Regions from separate parts of the Streptomyces sp. GbtcB7 genome, predicted to be linked through region 3. Evidence: riboswitches for the same ligand, from Rfam matches in the RefSeq annotation. Region 3 holds a riboswitch; each other region holds the start of a gene.

Region 1 (7,442 bases), on a different contig from region 3:
GTCTGCCACATCGGCCCATGATTCACCTTTCGATGTGAGCTACGCGACCGTAGGAAGGGGTTGACGGGTGGTGAGATAAGCCACTCGTAAAGTGTGACCGAACCCGGAATAAGGCTCTGTCAGGAGTGGTTGAACAGCCGCCACACCTGGAAGCCCTCGATCCGGAAATGGCTCCATGTGGTCCGGAACGCGAAGTGCCCGCTCGTGTACGGCTCCGGGTCGTCGTAGTCGAAAACGAGCCGTCCGTTGTTCCACCAACGGACCGTGGAGCCGTCCGAGACGATCCGGACACGGTTCGGCTCGTTGGCCGTGAGCAGCGGCTCCGTGTAGTCGTAGACGAGCGGGCGGACGCCCGGCTCCCCCACGTACCGGCGCAGCCGCGTGGTCGTGTCGGTGTTGGCGCCGTATCCGACGTAGTACGTCTTCAAGTAGTCGTATTCGGCCAGGGCGCCGCCCCGGGGCGTGGCGAAGAGGTCGTCCGGGGAGCGGACGTCGACGGCGTTCCAGAAGTTGTTGAGGTCGGAGACCCGGTCGTTGACGCCGCCCTCGGAGACCGGTGTGGCGGTGTACTCGATGACGTAGGGCCCTTCGAGCCGCTGCTTGAACCAGACCGTCGCACCGCTCGGTACGTCGATCTCCAGGACGCCGTGCGAGGCGGTGACCGTGCCGCCGTCCTGTAGTTCGGTGACCCACTGGCCGAGGCCTCGGCGGAAGCCGTCGTGGGCGATGAGCCGGCCGCGACGGTGGCGCGGCGAGGCGCTCGCGGTGGTGGCCGGGACGAGCGTCGACAGCGCGGCACCGGCGGCGAGGGTCGCGAAGGCTCTGCGGGTGGTCATGAGGTTCCTTCCGTGCGAGCGGCGGTGGTGATGGCGGGCTTCGGCACCCGCCGGGTCTCGGTGCCCAGGTAGTAGTCCGTGTACGTCGACTGGAGATAGCCCCGCACGGTCCAGCCGAGGCGATAGCCGGGGTTCTGGGCGAGCGTGTAGATACGGGTCTTCGTCGGTTCGGTGGTGGTGTACAGGCGCAGCGCGGTGTGGTCGCCGGTCTCGGCGAGGATCTCCTCGCGCCAGTCACCGAGGAGGTCGCCGTAGAACGGGGTCGCGTTGCGGGCGCCGGAGACGACACCGGCCGGGTCGAAGAGGCGCGTGCTGGTCTCGGCCTTCGGATCCCACTTGTCGACATGCGTGTAGTCGAGGAGTTCGGCGCCCTTGTCGCCGTCCCACCAGATACGGAAGTTGACGCTGGGCGTGGTCGTGGAGACCTTTCCGTCCTGGACGTTAAAGACGCCCGCGCCGGGGCGGGTGACGTCGGCGGTGGAGGTCCAGTACTCGTAGCCGGGGTGGCCGGGGTCGATGTCGGCGGCGCTGCCCCGGCCGACGTCGAGGTCGGATTCGCTCGTCGGGTCGGCCGGGTGCTCGCCGGTCACCAGGCGCTGACCGGTGTCGGCGTCGTAGTAGTACCAGGGGAAGTTCGATACGACGCCCAGTTCGGACTGCTGGATCGCGAAGCCCTCCAGGCCGGGCCGGTCGGGGTCGAGGTCAGCGATGTCGAAACGGTCGCCGTGTCCGGCACCGTCGACGACATAGCGCAGCGTGCCGTCGCTGCCCACGACGTAGTTGCCGTCGGCGATCTCGTCCTTGCCGTCCTGGTCGACGTCGACGGTCCGGATCTGGTGGAAGCTGGTGGCGCCACTGCCGGCCGGGACGACGTACTTCCAACGCCGGTTCAGATCCGTGCCGTTGAAGTCCCAGGTCTGGAAGAGGATCCGAAACGCTCCGCGTTTGGCTCCGACCCGGGTGACCAACTTCGTGACGAGGCTGGGGTGTACGCCGTCGAGGTACGCGATGCCGAAGTGCCCGCCGGAGGGACCGTCGGCGACAAGGTCGTCGGGCACGGGCTGCCGGGTGCGCTCGGTGCCCGTCTCCCCGTCGATCACCGAAATGAACTGGTCGGCGGGCGAGTTGGCGGTCACCTTCGCGCCGTCCGCGAAGCCGGTCCCGTCGGCCGTGTGCACCAGCACCTCGGCCTTGCCGTCGCCGTCGAGGTCGTACACGGTGACGTTGTCGTCGTTGCGGTAGCCGCCGATCGCCGTCGAGCCGCTGATCGCGGCGGGCGCGGGGTCGTTGGCGCCGTTCCCGCCGACCTGGGTGTACGAGCCCGGGCCGAGGTCGACGCGCCACAGCCGCGCGCCGGTGAGCGTGTACCCCTCCAGGAGGTCGGGCTTGTCGCGGGTCTGCGCGAGCCGGCTGACGACGAGTTCATAGCGTCCGTCGCCGTCGAGGTCGCCGGGCCAGGCGTGTTGCACGGTGTATCCGTCGGCGGCGGCCAGCGGAATCTCGGCGTAGCCCCGCGCGAGGTCGAGCGCCGCCGAACTCGGCTTCCGCTCATGGCCGTTGACGAGGGCACGCACGGTGTAGGTGCCGGTGCCCCGGCTGTCGTCCTGATACGTGGTCGACCGGGTGACCGGCGCCTGGTTGAGCCGCCGTCCGCCCTTGTACACGTTGAACGCGATCGCGTCCCCGTACCTCGCGTACTCCGTGCCGAGTAACCGCCAGCTCAGGAGGGTGCCCTTGCCCGAGGAGACGGCGACCAGGCCGCGGTCCAGGTTCTCCACGATCCGGCGCGGCGGCGGATGCTGTTCGGCGGCGTGCGAGGGCGCGGCGACCGGACCGGCCAGCAGCGCGGCGGCGGTGACGACGCCGAGTCTTCGAGGTCTCACGATGGCGTGCTCCTTGCGGTGGCGACGACGGCCGCGATGCCGCCGCCGAAGGCATGGAAAGCGCTTACGGAGATCACTGTGGAGTCACTCTCGCACCGTGTCGAGACCTCGTGCGCCGGTGCCACAAGACCGCAATGTGCCGATCATGAAAGGACCACGCCGGGACGCGTGGAGAAAAAACCGAGGGCCGGACCCCGCGATCGCGGGGTCCGGCCCTCGAAGACGTGAGAGGCGCGGCGGGCGTCAGCCGACGGCGACACCGTGCGAGCGCAGGTACGCGACCGGGTCCACGTCCGAGCCGTAGTTCGGGGTGGTGCGGATCTCGAAGTGCAGGTGCGGACCGGTGACGTTGCCGGTCGCGCCGGAGAGGCCGATCTGCTGGCCCTCGGTCACGGTCTGGCCCGCCGAGACGGACAGGGCGGACAGGTGGGCGTACTGCGAGTACCGGCCGTCGGCGTGCTGGATGACGACCTGGTTGCCGTACGCGCCGCCCCAGCCGGCCGATACGACGGTGCCGGCGGCTACGGCCTTGACGGTGGTGCCGGTCGGGACCACGAAGTCCACGCCGGTGTGGTAGCCGCTGGACCACATACTGCCGGCGACCTTGTAGCCGGTGCCGATGGTGGCGCCCTCTACCGGCAGGGTGTAACCGGTGTTGGTGGCGGCGGTGGCCCGGGGCGCGGCGGCCTGGGTCTTGGGCGCGTCCGCCGCGCCGGACGACTCGGTGGCCGACTGCGCCGACGACCGCGTGGACGTCTTGGCGGACGACTGCGTGGACGGCTTGGTCGACGGCTTGGCGTCGTCGGTCGACGCGGCCCTCTCGCCGATCGTGAGCTTCAGGCCGGGGTGGATCAGCGAGGGGTCGCTGCCGATGGCCTGGCGATTGTCGGAGTAGAGCTTCTGCCAGCCGCCGCTGAGGTGCTGCCGCTCGGCGATCTTGGCGAGCCAGTCGCCGACCTTCACCGAATAGGTCTTCGTCGAGGCCGTGGAGGTCGTCGCGGTCTTTTCCGAAACCGTCGCGGACTTTTGAGAAACCGTCGCGCCGGAAATAGTCGCGGTCTTTTCCGGAGTGGACGAAACCGCGGCCGTAGGCGTCACGGCATGGGCACCGGCGGCCCCCATCAGCGGCAGCGCGAGCGCGGCCCCACCGGTTCCGGCCACGGCGATCGAGCGGGAGAAACGCTGGGACTTGGGTCGGCGGTGCTTACCCTTCGCGGGCATGAAGAATTCCTCTCCGGCGCCTGCGAGGTGAGCTGTCGGGTGCGGGCTGGAGATGCCCGGCCACGCTGCTGCGCGGCTATACCCCTAGCCGTTCCGGAGACCGGAACAGGCGTGGTACCTGTGGGTCCCCCGCTCCTGCCGGTTACCGGTGGGTGTGCGGATACCGGGCGGCGGCAGGATTGGGCGTCCGTCCGGATTGAGGGCGAACGTAAGCGAGATGGGGGCGCATCGCCAACCATGTGGCTTTTCCGTGCGCGTGCCTTTCTTGATCCATGCCGGAATTCCGGTCACCCTCCGTGGACAATGATCTCCCCCGCCTCTCAATCCGCCCGGAAATTCGGGCGGATCGAGAAAGCGGGCCCGCAACGCATCGTCACGAATATGACGCTGCTCACGCACGTCACACCACGGTCCCTCATTCCAGGGCCAGTTGGAATTAAGGCATCAATAAGGACAGAACGCTCACATGCGACGCAGTCGGATAACTGTCGCATCGAAGTCCCCGCGCAGCCCCGTCCGCAGCCCGTGATGCAACAGCACCGCACCTCGGTGCACTTCGCCCGTTTCACGGCATTCGTACGCCGCGCTCGGATCGAGCCCGCGCAACCGGAGCGGGGCGACCGGCTCGCCGTGACGCTGCGCCTGGAGCAGGGCGAGGACGACGGTCTCGTCGCCGTGGACGTACTGCACGGCGCTCAGCGCGCCCTCCGGAGGTCGCAGCCGGTAGAGGTCGCCGCGCTGCACGACCGGCCTGATCTCCTTGTAGAGGTCCACCCACTCCCGCGCCTCGACGAGCTCCGCCTCGCTCCAGTCGGCCAGGTCACCGCCGACCCCGAGTACCCCGGCCATGGCGCTCACGAACCGGAAGCGCAGCGAGCTGATCCGACCGTTGAGCTGCGCGTTCGGACTGTCCGTGACCCAGGCGGCCATGATCCGGGCCGGGTGGATCTGGCTGAAGCCGTGTTGGATGGCGAGCCGGTCGAGCGGGTCGGTGTTGTCGGAGGTCCACACCTGGTCCGTACGCGCCATGACGCCGAGGTCGATCCGGCCGCCGCCGCCCGAGCAGGACTCGAAGGCGACCCCGGGGTGCTCGGCGCGCAGCCGGTCCAGGAGCCCGTACAGGGCCTCCACGTGCTCGACCCACAGCTTCTGCGGGTACGGCTCACCAGGCCAACCGGCGTCCGTGAAGCAGCGGTTGAAGTCCCACTTCACATAGTCGATCGGGGCGCTCGAGAGCAGAGTGTCGAGCTGCTCCCACAGGTACTCCTGGACATCCGGACGGGCGAGGTTGAGTACGAGCTGGTTGCGGAACTCCGTCCTGGTCCGCCCCGGCTGGAACTGCACCCAGTCGGGGTGCGCGCGGTACAGCTCGCTGTCCGGATTGACCATCTCCGGCTCGACCCAGATCCCGAACTGCATGCCGAGCGCGTGCACGTCGTCGGCGAGCGGCTTCAGCCCCTGCGGGAAGCGGTCCGGGTTGGGGGTCCAGTCGCCGAGCCCGGCGCGGTCGCTCGTCCGTGCGCCGAACCAGCCGTCGTCGACGACGAACAGCTCGACGCCCATCTCCGCGGCCCGCCGGGCCAGCTCCCGCTGCCGTTCCTCGGAGATGTCGAAGTGGGTGGCCTCCCAGGAGTTGAAGAGCACCGGCCGGTCCTGGTCCGCGTCCGGGATCACGAACGCCCGCTGGTACGCGTGCCATGTCCGGCTCGCCGCGCCGAAGCCGCCGTCGCTCCACAGCCCCGCGAAGACGGGGGTGGTGAACGACTCCCCCGGCTCCAGACGCAACAGTCCGGAGTCGTCGTACCCCGCGCCCCCGGAGATCTGCACGCGCGCGTCGGGGAGTTGGGCCACGCAGATGCGCCACGAGCCCGACCAGCCGAGCGCGCACCCGTAGACCTCGCCGCTCTCCTCACTCGCCCCGCTGTCCAGCGCGACCCACGGCAGGTGCTGGTGCCCGGTGTGCCCGCGGCGGCTGCCGATGACCTTCTCACCGTAGGTGAGGGGGGAGCGCGCGAGCCGGGACTCGGCCGCCCACCGCCCGTGCAGCTGGGAGAGGCGCCAACCGTCGCGCTCGGGCAGCGTCCAGGTCGCGGAGTCCGCGCGCAGCAACTCCAGGGAAGGTCCTTCGTTGGCCAGGGTCACCCAGCGCTCGACGACGTGGCCGCGCATCCGGTAGTGCAGGGTGATGCCGAGCCCGTCGTCCGCGAAGCGCAGCCGCAGTTCGTCACCGCCGGCCTCGTACGCCTCGAAACGCCATTCGGTGCCGCGCCGCTCCCGCGTCCGCACGGACAGCGCCGGGCGTACGAAGCGGGGGCCGCCCTCGACGGGGTACTCCTCGCGCCCGTCGAGCCGGGACTCGAAGGGCCGGTACGGCGGGCCGGGCAGGGCGGCCAGCGACTCGGCGTCGGCGAGGGTGATCCGTGGCCCCCAGTGGAGATGGAGCAGTTCGTCGAGGTCGGTCAGCCGTAGTGCGTAGCTGCTCGTGGGACCCGAAAGAAGCCACGTACGACCATCTTCGCCGATTTCGATCATCAAACCCTCACAGATTCGAACAGCCGCACTCAATCACCAACATCATCAACGGCGTCTCACCCGGGAGGCAACGGCTGTGGACAACTTCATTGCCTGAGGAACCCATGTCGTATCGTCGAAAGCGCGATTCCCGTCGGCGAGCGTCGCCGAGCAGCGCCGGCGGTCCAATGGGAGGAGCCCCCGTGACGCAGCAGGTCCCGTCGACCGAGCCGGAGCTGGCCGGAGTGCGCAACTTCCGAGACGTGGGCGGCCTGCCCACCGTGGACGGCCGGCGGGTGCGCTACGGACGGCTGTTCCGCAGTGGTCATCTCGCGCACGCCACGGAGGAGGACGCCGCGTTCCTCTCCTCTCTCGGGCTGCACACGATCTTCGACTTCCGCAATGCCGCGGACCAGAAGCTGGAGGGGCCGGACGTCGAGCTGCCGGGTGTACGGAACGTGAACCTTCCGCTCACCGACCCCGCCGACGGCGGCGAGTTCTGGAAGATGGTCCGCGACGGCGACGTCGAACAGCTGCGCGGGCACCTCGGCGACGGCAAGGCGGCGAACCGGATGATCGGTTCCTACCGCACGATCGTCAAGGAGCGCACGGCCGAGCACTCGCACGTGCTGCACGCCCTGGCGGAGGACAGCGTGCCCGCGCTGATGCACTGCGCGGCGGGCAAGGACCGCGCGGGCCTCTCCATAGCCGTGACGCTCCTCGCCCTCGACGTCGAGCGCGACGCGATCGTGGCCGACTACCTGGAGTCGAACGCGACCCACCGCCGCTACAAGGTGCGCCGCAACGGCTCCTCGGAGACGGCCCGCTCCCCCGAGGTCATGGAGCTGCTCAGCCCTCTGTTCGACGCCCGCGCCGAGTACCTGACCGCGGCCTTCGAGACGATCGAGGAGACCTGGGGCGGCATCGACGCCTACCTGGAGCGGGGGCTGGGGGTCACGCCCGAGCAGCGGGAGCGGCTGCGCGAGCGCCT
Region 2 (7,442 bases), on a different contig from region 3:
ACGGGTTTCGAGACCTCGACCTTCGCGGCCGACCCTCTCTTCGGCGACATGTCGGGCGGCGACGGCACGGGTTCATACGACGCCACGCAGTGGAGCACCGGCAGCCACCAGATGCCGCACTACGACCCGTACGCCGCACAGCACCAGGCCGCGTACGACACGGGCGCCTACGACACCACCGCCTGGGCGAGCGGATACCAGCAACTCGCCGACATCCCCGCGCAGCACCCGGGCCCCGAAGGCACCGGCCAGTGGGACGCGGCCGCCTGGCTCCAGGCCGAACAGACCGGCCAGACCCAGCAGTGGACCGCGCACACCCAGGAGACGGGCGCGTACGACGCCACGCAGTGGAACACCGCGGGCGAACACGACCCGTACGACGGGTACGAGCAGCACCAGCAGGCCGAGTCGTACGAGCAGCAACTCGCCGCCGAGGCCTACGAGCATCAGCCAGCGCCCGAGTCCGACGTGGACGACCAGACCTTCGACCGGCCCTTCGACCAGCAGGCGACCGCGACCTTCGAGCAGGTGTCGTACGAGGAATCCGGCACCGCGGAGGACGAGTTCGAGGACGCCGGTGACGCGCAGGACGCGCCGCTGCTGGAGGACATGGAAGAGGTCACTCCGGCCCCCCGTGCCGCCAACCGGTCCGCGTCCCGTTCCCGGCGGCGCACCCCGGCGAAGCGTTCCGCCCTGCTGACCGTCGCGGTGCCCTCGGCCTGTGTGATGGGGGTCGCGGGGATCGCCGCCGCCTCCGTGGGCACCATCGGCGGGAACGACAGCAAGGACAACACAACCCTCAGCGCGGCCGACGGGACCGCGGTGAAGCCGTCGGCCGCCAACAACAAACTGGACACCCAGCTCCAGAGCCTCTCCGCGGGCGCGGACGACTTCGCCGACCGGGCCAGCCGGACGCAGGAACGTATCGACCTCAAGGCTCAGCAGGCCGCCGAGAAGCAGAAGGCGGCGGCGGAAGCGGCTCGCAAGGAGCGGCTGCGGCCGAAATTCGTGCTCCCGGTCACGCAGAGGGGCCTCAGCGCCTACTTCGGCCAGGCCGGCATCAACTGGATGTCCGTGCACACGGGCATCGACTTCCCGGTGTCGTACGGCACGCCGGTGATGGCCGCGACCGACGGCACCGTGCGGACGCAGTGGAACAGCGCGTACGGGAACATGGCGATCGTCACCGCGATGGACGGCACGGAGACCTGGTACTGCCACCTCTCCAGCTACAAGGTTCCGTCGGGGACGGTCGTGAAGGCCGGTGACCAGATCGCGTTCTCCGGGAACTCCGGCAACTCGACCGGTCCGCACCTGCACTTCGAGGTCCGCCCCGCGGGCGGCTCCGCGATCGACCCGCTGCCGTGGCTGCGCAGCCACGGCCTGGACCCGACGTAACCCACGAGGCCTCGGGCCCGACGTAACCCACCGGCCCCTCACCCGACGACGTGACCGAACGCCGTCGCCGGGCGCCAAGCTGCCGCCCCGTAGAACTACAGCTTCTCCACCGGCGCGTACCGCAGCAGCAACCGCTTCGGCTTCGCCTCGCCGAAGTCGACCGTCGCCTCCGCGTTCGCACCCGTTCCCTTCACGCCGACCACGGTGCCCAGGCCGAACTGGTCATGGGTGACCCGGTCGCCGACCGCGAGCGAGACCACCGGCTTCTCGGAGATCCCGCGGCGTGTCGCGAAGCCGGAGGCGCCGGACGCCGCGGACCGCGAACGCGAGGACGACAGCGAGGCAGCCACACCGGAGACGGGCCCCGAGGGCATGGGAGCGGTCGCGCCGGTGCGCTTCCACTCCAGGTGCGTCTCCGGGATCTCCTCCAGGAAACGGGACGGCGGGTTGTACGAGGGCTGGCCCCAGGCGCTGCGCATGGACGAACGGGTGAGGTACAGCCGCTCCCGCGCGCGCGTGATGCCTACATACGCGAGGCGCCGCTCCTCCTCCAGCTCCTTGACCTGTCCCAGCGCGCGCATGTGCGGGAAGACGCCGTCCTCCATGCCGGTGAGGAAGACGACCGGGAACTCCAGGCCCTTGGCGGTGTGGAGGGTCATCAGCGTGATGACGCCGTTGCCGTCCTCCTCGTCCGGGATCTGGTCGGAGTCGGCGACGAGCGCGACACGCTCCAGGAACGCGGAGAGCCCACCGGACGCCGCACCAGCACCAGCAGCCGCCGCACCCGCAGCAGCGCCCGCCCCCGTGCCTTCGCCCTCGCCCTCGCCGGTCTCCTGCTCGAACTCCAGGGCCACGGCGGCGAGCTCCTGAAGGTTCTCGATCCGGGTCTCGTCCTGCGGGTCGGTCGAGGCCTGCAGCTCGGCGAGGTAGCCGGTGCGCTCGAGGACCGCCTCCAGGACGGTCGCCGGGCCCGCGCCGGACTCGACGATCGTGCGGAGGTCCTCCATGAGCGTGTTGAACCGCTTCACGGCGTTCGTCGACCGCGCCGCCATCCCGTACGCCTCGTCGACGCGGCGCAGCGCCTGCGGGAAGCTGATCTTCTCGCGCTGCGAGAGCGCGTCGATCATGGCCTCGGCGCGCTCGCCGATGCCGCGCTTGGGAACGTTCAGAATGCGGCGCAGCGGGACCGAGTCCTCGGGGTTGGCCAGGACCCTGAGGTACGCGAGGACGTCCCGGACCTCCTTGCGCTCGTAGAAGCGGACGCCGCCGACGACCTTGTAGGGCAGGCCGACGCGGATGAAGACCTCTTCGAAGACACGGGACTGGGCGTTCGTCCGGTAGAAGACGGCGACGTCGCCCGCCCTGGCCTCGCCCGCGTCGGTGAGACGGTCTATCTCGTCGGCGACGAACTGGGCCTCGTCGTGCTCGGTGTCGGCGACATAGCCGGTGATGTTCGAACCGGCGCCCGCGTTGGTCCACAGGTTCTTGGGGCGGCGGGACTCGTTGCGCTCGATGACCGCGTTCGCGGCGGTCAGGATCGTCTGGGTGGAGCGGTAGTTCTGCTCCAGCAGGATCGTCGTCGCGTCCGGGTAGTCCTCCTCGAACTGGAGGATGTTGCGGATGGTCGCCCCGCGGAAGGCGTAGATCGACTGGTCGGCGTCGCCCACGACGCACAGCTCGGCGGGCTCGAGCTCGCCCTCGGCGGGCGGCACGTCCTCGGGCCGGTCACCGGCGACCGGGCCGACGAGCTCCCTGACCAGGGCGTACTGCGCGTGGTTCGTGTCCTGGTACTCGTCGACCAGGACGTGGCGGAAGCGGCGCCGGTAGTGCTCGGCGACGTCCGGGAAGGCGCGCAGCAGGTTGACCGTGGTCATGATCAGGTCGTCGAAGTCGAGCGCGTTGGCCTCGCGCAGCCGCGACTGGTACATCGCGTAGGCCTGGGCGAGGGTCTTCTCGAAGCCGTCGGCGGCCTGGGCGGCGAAGTCCTCCTCGTCGATCAGCTCGTTCTTCAGGTTCGAGATCTTGGCGCTGAAGGACTTGGGCGGGAAGCGCTTGGGATCGAGATCCAGATCACGGCAGACGAGCGCCATCAGCCGCTTGCTGTCGGCGGCGTCGTAGATCGAGAACGAGGAGGTGAAGCCGAACTTCTTGCTCTCGCGGCGCAGGATTCGCACACACGCGCTGTGGAAGGTCATCACCCACATCGCGTTCGCGCGCGGGCCGACGAGCTGCTCGACGCGCTCCTTCATCTCGCCCGCGGCCTTGTTCGTGAAGGTGATCGCGAGGATCTGGCCGGGGTGGACATGGCGCTCGCCCAGCAGATGGGCGATGCGGTGGGTGAGCACCCGGGTCTTGCCGGAGCCCGCGCCGGCCACGATGAGCAGCGGGGAGCCGGAGTGCACCACGGCCGCGCGCTGGTTCTCGTTCAACCCGTCCAGCAGGGCCGCCGGGTCCACGGCGGGGCGGTGCGCGCCGTCGCGGTAGTAGGCGTCCCGGCTCGCGGGCACGTCGAAGCGGCCGCCGAACAGGTCGTCCGGAAGCGGCTCCGGCGCCCCGTCCTCGGGCGGCGGCGGGGGCTCTTCCTCGTGGGCCCCGGAAGGCTGGAGGTCCGCCAGAAAGCTGTCATCAAAGAGGCTGCTCATCGCTCTCCGAGTCTAGGCGGCCCCACTGACAACCCGCGGCCACCCTGGAAACCCGACCGGTTTTTCCGCGACCGCGCATGATCGCTTTCCGTGACCGCGCATGATCTCTTTCCGTCGCCCTTTCCGCCGCGGACGCCGTCACCGTTCAGGATCGTTTCATTACGGTCAGCCACAGTCAGTCCCGATCAATGGCCCTCAGGATCAAGGTCACAAAAATGTATCGGGCATATCGCACATCAAACTTCACAGAACACTTATGAGTTGGCTAGCGTGCCGGGCAGGCCGCTCGACCCAACCGGCGAACATCGCCGGGCCGTGCGGCCTCCGCCGAGTCCGGTGCGCCGTACGGCAGCCGGAGCCGGGGACCCAACCGACCTTGGGGTGAATCGGTCCAACTGTCCGCTGGGACAAGGACCGTAGGGCAAACCTTCCGGAATCACCCGCCCGAACCCGACAGCTAACTCGGTAGGCGGAAGACGGAAGGAGTCGCCTCTCTTGGCGTCGCATCGCAAGTGGAGTCCTACGGGTACGCGCATAGCGGGTATACGGACCCCCGCCCTCGCCACGGCGGCCCTCACCTCCGTGGCCCTGCTCTCCCAGACGGCGAACGCCGCGCCCTCGGCCGACTCCAAGCCGAGCATCGAAGAGGTCGAGAAGAAGGTAGACGACCTCTACCACCAGGCCGAGGCGGCGACCGAGAAGTACAACGCGACCAGGGAGAAGACCGCGCAGCAGCGCAAGCGCGTCGACTCCCTCCTCGACGACGTGGCCCAGCGCACCGAGAAGCTCAACACCGCGCGCGAGGAGCTGGGTTCGTTCGCCGCGGCGCAGTACCGCACCGGTGCCTCCGCCCCCGACACCGCGACCCTCCTGCTGGCCGACAATCCGCAGGACTACTTCGACCAGACCCAGCTGATGGACCGGCTGACCAGCCGCCAGAAGGTGGCCGTCGACGACTACATCACCGAGCAGGCCGCCACCACCAAGAAGCGCGCGGAGGCCTCCCAGAGCCTGCAGACGCTCACCACGACGCAGAGCGCGCTGAAGACGTCCAAGGCCGACGTGCAGCGCAAGCTCGCCGAGGCGCGCGACCTGCTCTCGAAGCTGACCGCCGAGGAGAAGGCGCGGCTCGCGGCGATCGAGAAGAAGAAGCAGGAAGCGGCCGACCGCAAGGCGGCTGAGCTGGCGCAGCAGCAGGCCGCGGCGGAGAAGAAGGCCCAGGAGGCGGCCGCCCAGCAGCAGACGACCTCCGCGACCACCGGCACCACCGGGACCACCGGGAGTTCGGCCACCGACTCCTCGTACACCGCCAAGGCCGACAAGGCCCTCGCCTTCGCCCGCACCCAGATCGGCAAGCCGTACGTCTGGGGCGCGACCGGGCCCGGCTCCTACGACTGCTCCGGCCTCACCCAGGCCGCCTGGAAGGCCGCGGGCGTCGATCTCCCGCGTACCACCTGGGACCAGGTCAACGCGGGCACGACGGTGCCGCTCTCCGACATCAAGCCCGGTGACCTCGTCTTCTTCTACGACGACATCAGCCACGTCGGCCTCTACATCGGCAACGGCATGATGATCCACGCCCCCAAGCCGGGCGCGTACGTCCGCGAGGAGTCGATCTTCTACGGCGGCGAGTCGATCATCCACAGCGTGGTGCGTCCGGCCTAACGCCTCGACGCCCGCCGCGCGCGCGTGGGGCTCATCGAGCTCCACGCGCGCGTGGCCCGCCGCCAACCCGCTCGAAGGTCCTTAGCATCGGGCCCATGTCAGCCATCTCCCCGCCCGGCACCCGGTGGACCGGCCTGCGCACCTGGTGGGCGCAGAGTCCGCCGGGCGCCGGAGCCGCGATCCTGGCCACCGGCATCATCTCGATCGGGCTGGAGCAGACCGGCTACGAGATCCTGTCCCGGATCGTGCTGGCCCTCGCGGCCGTCGGCTGGCTCGGGCTCGCCGCGGCCTTCGTCGTACGGCTGCTGCGGGAGCGGGAGCGATGGCTGACGGAGGCCGGTACACCGAGCGCGCTCACCGCGGTCGCGGCGACCACCGTGCTCGGCACGCGGCTGGTCACGCTGGGGTGGGAGGTGTCGGCCGAGGCCCTGCTCGCCCTGTCGGCGGCGCTCTGGCCGGGGCTGCTCCTCCTGGTCGTACGGCAATGGCGGCCCCGCATGCCCGGAGCGGTGTTCCTCGGCTGTGTGGCCACGCAGGGGCTCGCGGTGCTGGGCGCGACGCTCGCCGCCGCGACGCACACGGACTGGCTCGCGCACACCGCGCTGGTGCTGTTCTGGCTGGGGCTCGTGCTCTACGCGGCGGCGCTGTTCTACTTCGACTACCGCGAGGTCGCCACGGGCGCCGGGGACCAGTGGGTCGCGGGCGGCGCGCTCGCCATCTCGGCGCTGGCGGGGTCGAAGCTGATCCTCGCGTACCAGGCGAACATCTACCTGTGGAACAACGACGACAACGGCGTGCTGCGCTGGGTGACCGAGGCGCTGCTCGTGCTCGTCCTCGGCTCGTACTGCGTGCTGGCCGTGGCGGAGGCCCTGTGGCCCCGACCGCGCTACGACGTGCTGCGCTGGGCGACCGTGTTCCCGCTGGGGATGACGGCGGTGGCGGCGCTGTCGGTCGCGGCCGCCATCGGCGTCGGTTGGCTCAGGGGGCTCGGGCAGGTGCTGCTGTGGATCTCGGTCGCGGCGTGGCTGGCGGTGGCGGCCGTAGCGGTCAGGCGTCCGCGGGAGCCGTAGCGGTCAGGCGTCTGGAAGCCGCCGTGACCGTCGGGTGTCCGGAAGCGCCGTAGCCGTCCGTGGGGGCCTTCGGGGGGCCGTCAGGTCCAGAGCACCGCGATGAAGATGTTCGCGGTCGTGAGGAGCCCTACGAGCCCGAACAGGCCCTTGTCCACCTTCTCGTCGTCCCGCTTCACATAGACGAGTCCGAGGATCACGATCAGCAGGGCGAGCTTCACGCCGATCTTGATGGTGTTGACCGAGTGGTCGTCGGCCTGGTTGAGGCCGACGAGGGCGACGCCCGTGACCAGCATGGTCAGCGCGCCGTGCAGCATGGCGGGGACGAACCGGGCGGTGCCCTGGCCCATCGCCTTCATCTGGGTGAGGAAACCGCCGAGGAGCGAGGCGATGCCGATGATGTGCAGGCCGACGAAGAGATGGATGAGTACGTCCATGGAGCCGGAGCCTAATCGGCGGCCCTGACCCCTCTTGTCACCGGCCCACCCCCTGTAGACCCGTACCACCTGGGAACCACCGATTGTCCCGGAACCGCCCCATCGGTCATCACACCGCGTGAAGTCGACCGCGCCGGGCCGGGATCACGGTCACATACGGTCGCCCCGCGATCCAGTGGCGCCACTTCCGTACATGACGTTACCGGGACATCACTCTCAGGTTTAGCGTCCTC
Region 3 (7,442 bases):
GGGAGTTGATGGACTTCCTCGACAGCAGGCCCGAGGGGCTCTACCGCATCAAGGGCTACGTCGATTTCGGCGTCCAGGACAGGGACAACCGGTACGCCGTGCATGCCGTCGGGCGGTTTCTGCGCTTCTACCCGGAGCCCTGGGCTTCCGCCGAGCCGCGCCTCACCCAGCTCGTGCTGATCGGCTCCGGCATCGACACCTCGGGTCTGACCAAGGAGTTGGAGGCGTGCGAAAAGGACGCCCCACACGCCGACGAACACAGCATGTGGGGCGTCCTCCGCTACGTGCAGGACAGCCACGTACAGGACAGCCACGTACAGGACGAGGAGCCCGGCGGTCTCGAAGAGACCGGTTGATCTACACCGGGCCCGCCACCACCGACACCGTCTTCGCCAGCGACACTCCCGAGCCGTCACGGCGCGGGTCGATCTCCGGCAGCTCGGCCGGTGTGCCGTTCTTCTGCGCGGCCCGCGCCGGAAGCGCGCCCGCCCAGGCCAGCGAGAGGCAGTCCTCGCCCTTCAGGAACCGCTGGCAGCGCACGCCACCCGTGGCGCGGCCCTTGCGCGGGTACTGGTCGAAGGGCGTCAGCTTGGCCGTGGTCTGGACGGAGTCGTCCAGCGTGCCGCGCGAGCCCGCCACCGTGAAGACCACCGCGTCCACCGCCGGGTCGACCGCGGTGAAGGAGATCACCTTCGCGCCCTCGGTGAGCTTGATGCCTGTCATGCCGCCCGCCGCCCGGCCCTGCGGGCGGACCTGCGAGGCCTGGTAGCGCAGCAGCTGGGCGTCGTCGGTGATGAAGACCAGGTCCTCCTCGCCGGTGCGCAGTTCGACCGCGCCGACGATCCGGTCGCCGTCCTTGAGGGTGATGACCTCCAACTCCTCCTTGTTCGAGGGGTAGTCGGGGACCACACGCTTCACGACGCCCTGTTCGGTGCCGATCGCCAGGCCGGGCGAGGACTCGTCGAGCGTCGTCAGACAGGCCACCGTCTCGTCCGGCTCCAGGGAGGACAGGAACTCCGCGATCGGAGCGCCTCCGGAGAGGTTGGGCGCCGACGCCGTCTCCGGCAGCTGCGGCAGGTCGATCACGTTCAGCCGGAGCAGGCGGCCCGAGGACGTGACCGCCCCGATCTCGCCGCGGGCCGTCGCCGGCACCGCGGAGACGATCAGGTCGTGCTTGGTGCGCTTGGCGTCCTCGGCCTCCCCGAAGGGGTCGCCGTTGGCCGTACGGGCCAGCAGGCCCGTCGAGGACAGCAGCACCCGGCACGGGTCGTCGGCCACCTGGAGCGAGACCGTCGCGGTGGGGGTGCCCGCGGACTCCAGAAGCACCGTGCGCCGGTCGGTGCCGAACTTCTTGGCGACCGCGGCCAGTTCTCCGGAGACCAGCTTGCGCAGCTCGGCGTCCGAGTCGAGGATGCCGGTCAGCTCGTCGATCTCGCCGTTGAGCCGGTCGCGCTCCGACTCCAGCTCGATGCGGTCGAACCTGGTCAGGCGGCGAAGCGGCGTGTCCAGGATGTACTGCGTCTGGATCTCGGAGAGCGAGAAGTGCTCGATCAGGCGCTCCTTCGCCTGCGCCGAGTTGTCGCTGGAGCGGATGAGGCGGATGACCTCGTCGATGTCCAGGAGGGCGACGAGGAGGCCCTCGACCAGGTGGAGACGGTCGCGCTTCTTGCTGCGGCGGAACTCACTGCGGCGGCGCACGACGTTGAAGCGGTGGTCGAGATAGACCTCGAGGAGCTCCTTGAGGCCCAGGGTGAGCGGCTGACCGTCCACCAACGCCACGTTGTTGATGCCGAAGGACTCCTCCATCGGCGTCAGCTTGTAGAGCTGCTCCAGGACCGCTTCCGGCACGAAGCCGTTCTTGATCTCGATGACCAGGCGCAGTCCGTGCGAGCGGTCGGTGAGGTCCTTGACGTCGGCGATGCCCTGGAGCTTCTTGGCGTTGACCAGGTCCTTGATCTTGCTGATCACCTTCTCCGGGCCGACGGTGAAGGGCAGTTCGGTGACGACGAGGCCCTTGCGGCGCGCCGTGACGTCCTCCACCGACACCGTGGCGCGGATCTTGAAGGTGCCGCGGCCCGACTCGTAGGCGTCCCTGATCCCGGTCAGGCCGACGATCCGGCCGCCCGTGGGCAGGTCGGGGCCCGGCACGTACTTCATCAGCGTGTCCAGGTCGGCGCCCGGATAGCGGATCAGGTGGCGGGCGGCCGCGATGACCTCGCCGAGGTTGTGCGGCGGCATGTTCGTCGCCATACCGACGGCGATCCCGGACGAGCCGTTGACCAGCAGGTTCGGGTACGCCGCCGGGAGGACGTCGGGCTCCTGCTCCTGGCCGTCGTAGTTCGGCGTGAAATCGACCGTGTCCTCGTCGATGGACTCGGTCATCAGTGACGTGGCGTCGGCCATCCGGCACTCGGTGTAACGCATGGCGGCCGGCGGGTCGTCATTGCCGAGCGAACCGAAGTTGCCGTGGCCGTCGACCAGCGGCAGGCGCATGGAGAACGGCTGGGCCAGGCGCACGAGTGCGTCGTAGATCGACGCGTCGCCGTGCGGGTGGAGCTTACCCATGACCTCGCCGACGACGCGGGCGCACTTCACATAGCCGCGGTCGGGGCGCAGCCCCATCTCGTTCATCTGGTACACGATGCGGCGGTGCACGGGCTTGAGGCCGTCACGGGCGTCCGGCAGGGCTCGCGAATAGATGACCGAGTACGCGTATTCGAGGAAGGAGCCCTGCATCTCGTCCACGACGTCGATGTCGAGGATCTTCTCCTCGTACGAGTCGTCGGGCGGCGGGGTCTTCGTGCTGCGGCGGGCCATCGCTGCTGCGGCTCCTTCACAGTCTCTGCCGGGGCATGAACGGGTTCTGACGCGCACCATTGTGGACCGCCGCACTGACAACGCCGACCGCGACCCGTCCATAGAGGCTCCACGGAGCCGCGTTCCGCTCGCTCACGGTGAACGGAAGTCCGGCCTCCCACCTCAGGAATTCTCGCTCTCGGCGTACGAGGTGCGGGAACTTCGCCACCTGTCGGCGCGCTTGCATACAGTGGCAGGACCGGCAGGAATTCTGCAGTTTCCGCGATCGAAGGGACGTACATGCCCATGGGTCACACGGCCACAGCTGAGGCAGGCTCCGGCGGCCTGACAGCGACCGAGCACCGCCTGGCCAACGGCCTGCGCGTGGTGCTCTCCGAGGACCATCTGACCCCGGTCGCGGCGGTGTGCCTCTGGTACGACGTCGGCTCACGGCACGAGGTCAAGGGCCGTACCGGCCTTGCTCACCTTTTCGAGCACCTGATGTTCCAGGGCTCCGGCCAGGTGAAGGGCAACGGCCACTTCGAACTGGTGCAGGGCGCGGGCGGCTCCTTGAACGGAACGACCAGCTTCGAGCGCACCAACTACTTCGAGACGATGCCCGCCCACCAGCTGGAGCTCGCCCTCTGGCTGGAGGCCGACCGCATGGGCTCGCTGCTGGCCGCACTCGACGACGAGTCCATGGAGAACCAGCGGGACGTCGTCAAGAACGAGCGCCGCCAGCGTTACGACAACGTGCCCTACGGCACCGCCTTCGAGAAGCTGACCGCGCTCGCCTACCCCGAGGGCCACCCGTACCACCACACCCCGATCGGGTCGATGGCGGACCTGGACGCGGCGACCCTGGAGGACGCCCGCGCCTTCTTCCGCACCTACTACGCGCCGAACAACGCGGTGCTCTCCGTGGTCGGGGACATCGACCCGCGGCAGACGCTCGCCTGGATCGAGAAGTACTTCGGCTCCATCCCCGGGCACGACGGCAAGCCCGCCCCGCGCGACGGCTCGCTGCCCGAGGTCATCGGCGAGCAGCTGCGCGAGGTCGTCGAGGAGGAGGTCCCGGCGCGCGCCCTGATGGCCGCCTACCGGCTCCCGGAGGACGGCACGCGCGCGGCCGACGCGGCCGACGTGGCGCTCACCATCCTCGGCGGCGGCGAGTCGTCCCGGCTCTACAACCGGCTCGTACGCCGCGACCGCACCGCCGTCGCGGCCGGGTTCGGCCTGCTGCGGCTCGCCGGAGCGCCCTCCCTGGGCTGGCTGGACGTGAAGACGTCCGGTGACGTCGAGGTCCCGGTGATCGAGTCCGCCGTCGACGCGGAGCTCGCCCGGTTCGCCGAGGAGGGCCCCACGGACGAGGAGATGGAGCGCGCCCAGGCCCAGTTGGAGCGCGAGTGGCTGGACCGGCTCGGCACGGTCGCGGGCCGCGCCGACGAACTGTGCCGGTACGCCGTCCTGTTCGGCGACCCGCAACTCGCCCTGACGGCCGTACAGCGCGTCCTGGACATCACGGCCGAGGAGGTCCAGGAGGTCGCCAAGGCCCGCCTGCGCCCCGACAACCGCGCGGTGCTCGTGTACGAGCCGGTCGCCGCCGACACCACCGAAGAGGACGAGGAGGCGGCGAAGTGACCGAGCTCGCCACCATGGACTTCCACCCGCAGCCCCAGGCGGGTCAGCCCAAGCCCTGGGCCTTCCCGGCGCCCGAGCGCGGCACGCTGGACAACGGCCTGACCGTGCTCCGCTGCCACCGCCCCGGCCAGCAGGTCGTCGCCGTCGAGGTGCTGCTCGCCGCGCCGCTGGAGGCCGAGCCCGCGGGCCTCGACGGCGTCGCCACGATCATGGCGCGCGCCTTCTCCGAGGGCACCGACAAGCTCTCCGCCGAGGAGTTCGCCGCCGAGCTGGAGCGCTGCGGCGCCACCCTCGACGCGCACGCCGACCACCCCGGCGTACGGCTGTCGCTCGAAGTGCCCGTCTCGCGCCTGCCCAAGGCGCTCGGGCTGCTCGCCGACGCCCTGAGGGCACCGGCGTTCGCGGAGAGCGAGGTCGAGCGGCTGGTGCGCAACCGGCTCGACGAGATCCCGCACGAGACGGCCAACCCGGCCCGGCGTGCCGCCAAGGAGCTCTCCAAGGAGCTGTTCCCGGCGACCTCGCGCATGTCGCGCCCGCGCCAGGGCACCGAGGAGACCGTCCAGAAGATCGACTCGGCGGCCGTACGCGCCTTCTTCGACAAGCACGTACGTCCCGCCACGTCCGTCGCCGTGATCGTCGGCGACCTGACCGGTGTCGACCTCGACGCGCTGCTCGCCGAGACGCTCGGCGACTGGACCGGTTCGTCCGCCGAGCCGCGCCCCGTGCCGTCAGTGGCCGCCGACGACACCGGCCGTGTGATCATCGTGGACCGCCCCGGCGCGGTCCAGACGCAGCTGCTCATCGGCCGTGTCGGCGCCGACCGGCACGACCGTGTGTGGCCCGCCCAGGTGCTCGGCACGTACTGCCTCGGCGGCACCCTCACCTCGCGCCTGGACCGCGTCCTGCGCGAGGAAAAGGGCTACACCTACGGTGTGCGGGCGTTCGGCCAGGTCCTGCGCGCCGCGCCGGACGGAACCGGTATCGCGATGCTCGCCATCAGCGGCTCCGTGGACACCCCGAACACCGGCCCCGCGCTCGACGACCTCTGGAAGGTACTGCGCACCCTCGCGGCAGAGGGCCTGACGGACGCCGAGCGCGACATCGCCGTACAGAACCTGGTGGGGGTGGCGCCCCTCAAGTTCGAGACCGCGGCGGCCGTCGCGGGCACGCTCGCGGACCAGGTCGAGCAGTACCTGCCGGACGACTACCAGGCGACGCTGTACCAGCAGCTCGCCGCGACCGGCACCGTGGAGGCCACCGCGGCCGCCGTGAGCGCCTTCCCGGTGGACCGTCTGGTGACCGTCCTGGTCGGCGACGCCGCGCAGATCCGGGAGCCCGTCAAGGCCCTCGGAATCGGTGAAGTGACCGTCGTTTCGGCGGAGTAGAGGTTCACGGAGTAGAGGTTCAGCGGCTCAGTGGGGGCCGGCTGTAAGCCGAGCCGCACGCGGAGCGGACGAGCGTGACTCCGTAGGGCCCGGGTGACTGAAGAGTCGCCCGGGCCCCTTTTTGATCGGATTTCCGCTCGGGTTCTCGCTCGGACTTCATCCCCAAGATGTCCGTATTGGTAGGGAGGTTGCCTGTCTGCCCTGTGGCATGCACTACAAAAGCCGTGATCCGTTTGTTGATTGAAAGACGCCCCGTCTAGCGTCGGTGCGGCTGTTCGTCAGGCAGTGCGCCGCGCCCGCGGCACCGGACAGTCATCGCCGAGTCCCCGTACGGCGCGAGCCAGGGGAGCCGGGGACCCACACGTAGTCCCTGGGGTGAATCGGACGCCCTCCCTGGAGGGGGTCCGTAGGAGACCTTCCTGCTCCGAACCCGTCAGCTAACCCGGTAGGCGAGAGGGAAGGAAAGGATCAGCCCCTACATGGCGTTCACCTGTGGCCCCGGGAAACACCGCCGTCCGAGCCGCGTGAAGCGCTCCACCACGAACGCTGTCGGCGTCGCCGCGCTCACCACCACCGGTGTCATCGGAACCCTGGCCGCCCCGGCACTCGCCGCGGACGCCTCCGTCGAGCAGACCGGGCTGACCCAGGCCGTCACCCTCGGCGACAACGTCGCCGCCCAGATCGACGCGCAGGCCGCCGCCCAGCAGCGCGCCGCCGACGAGGCAGCCGCGCGCAAGAAGGCCGAAGAAGCCGCGCGCAAGAGGGCCGCCGAGGAGGCGAAGAAGGAGCGCGAGGCCAAGGAGCGTGCCGCCCGCGCCGCCGAGCGCAAGCGCCTCAACACCTTCGTCCTGCCGATCACCGGCTCGTACATCTCCACCGGCTACAAGACCGGCGGCAGCCTCTGGTCCTCCGGCAGCCACACGGGCGTCGACTTCCACGCCGCCTCCGGGACCTCGGTCCACGCGGTCGGCTCCGGCACGGTCGTCACGGCCGGCTGGGGTGGCGCGTACGGCAACCAGATCGTCCTGAAGATGCACGACGGCACCTACACGATGTACGGCCACCTGTCGTCCATCGGTGTCTCCGTGGGGCAGACGGTCACCCCGGGCCAGCAGATCGGCCTCTCCGGCTCGACCGGGAACACCACGGGGCCGCACCTCCACTTCGAGGCCCGTACGACGGCGGAGTACGGCTCCGACATGGACCCGGTCGCCTATCTCCGCTCGCACGGCGTGAACGTCTGACGCTCGCACACCCCGAACGTCTGACGACCGGCGTCAACACTTCCGAAGCCCCGGCTCCCTCCAGCCGGGGCTTCGTCGTTTCGAACGACTGTCTGTCCAAAAAATATCCATGGATTCCGGCCCGCCATCGGAAATTCCGGTTCTCTGCAATAGAGTCACTGAACAAGCGTCAATCGACCGCGTTTCGCGGGGATTAAGGCGGAGGTCCGGTCATGCGCATTCCCGCGCACTCGGTATGCACGGCGATCCGTGACGACATCGTCGCGGGTGTCTACGAGCGCGGCAGCCGGCTCACCGAGGAACTGCTCGCGCGACGCTATGGCGTCTCGCGGGTCCCCGTGCGCGAGGCCCTGCGCACGCTGGAGGCCGAGGGCTT

What was found. A riboswitch is a leader RNA that binds a small molecule or an ion and turns the genes downstream of it on or off. The one in region 3 is predicted to bind cyclic di-AMP.
Positions count from the first base shown of each region.
Region 1: another riboswitch for cyclic di-AMP. It lies ahead of KVT44_RS37700 (M23 family metallopeptidase); the one in region 3 lies ahead of KVT44_RS04775 (M23 family metallopeptidase).
Region 2: another riboswitch for cyclic di-AMP. It lies ahead of KVT44_RS42405 (C40 family peptidase); the one in region 3 lies ahead of KVT44_RS04775 (M23 family metallopeptidase).

Region 1 covers NZ_JAGXJM010000028.1:139,334-146,775, reverse strand. Annotated here, with positions in the region: gene KVT44_RS37710 (DUF6250 domain-containing protein) at 120-836, opposite strand; gene KVT44_RS37705 (hypothetical protein) at 833-2,719, opposite strand; gene KVT44_RS37700 (M23 family metallopeptidase) at 2,963-3,940, opposite strand; cyclic di-AMP (ydaO/yuaA leader) riboswitch at 3,943-4,101, opposite strand; gene KVT44_RS37695 (alpha-galactosidase) at 4,403-6,472, opposite strand; gene KVT44_RS37690 (tyrosine-protein phosphatase) at 6,655-7,442, shown strand, end outside.
Region 2 covers NZ_JAGXJM010000036.1:16,691-24,132, forward strand. Annotated here, with positions in the region: gene KVT44_RS42395 (peptidoglycan DD-metalloendopeptidase family protein) at 1-1,398, shown strand, start outside; gene pcrA (DNA helicase PcrA) at 1,494-4,040, opposite strand; cyclic di-AMP (ydaO/yuaA leader) riboswitch at 4,356-4,528, shown strand; gene KVT44_RS42405 (C40 family peptidase) at 4,536-5,705, shown strand; gene KVT44_RS42410 (tellurite resistance/C4-dicarboxylate transporter family protein) at 5,801-6,775, shown strand; gene KVT44_RS42415 (hypothetical protein) at 6,856-7,209, opposite strand.
Region 3 covers NZ_JAGXJM010000002.1:437,276-444,717, reverse strand. Annotated here, with positions in the region: gene KVT44_RS04795 (GTP-binding protein) at 1-356, shown strand, start outside; gene KVT44_RS04790 (DNA topoisomerase (ATP-hydrolyzing) subunit A) at 358-2,817, opposite strand; gene KVT44_RS04785 (pitrilysin family protein) at 3,097-4,437, shown strand; gene KVT44_RS04780 (pitrilysin family protein) at 4,434-5,822, shown strand; cyclic di-AMP (ydaO/yuaA leader) riboswitch at 6,129-6,289, shown strand; gene KVT44_RS04775 (M23 family metallopeptidase) at 6,302-7,066, shown strand; gene KVT44_RS04770 (GntR family transcriptional regulator) at 7,279-7,442, shown strand, end outside.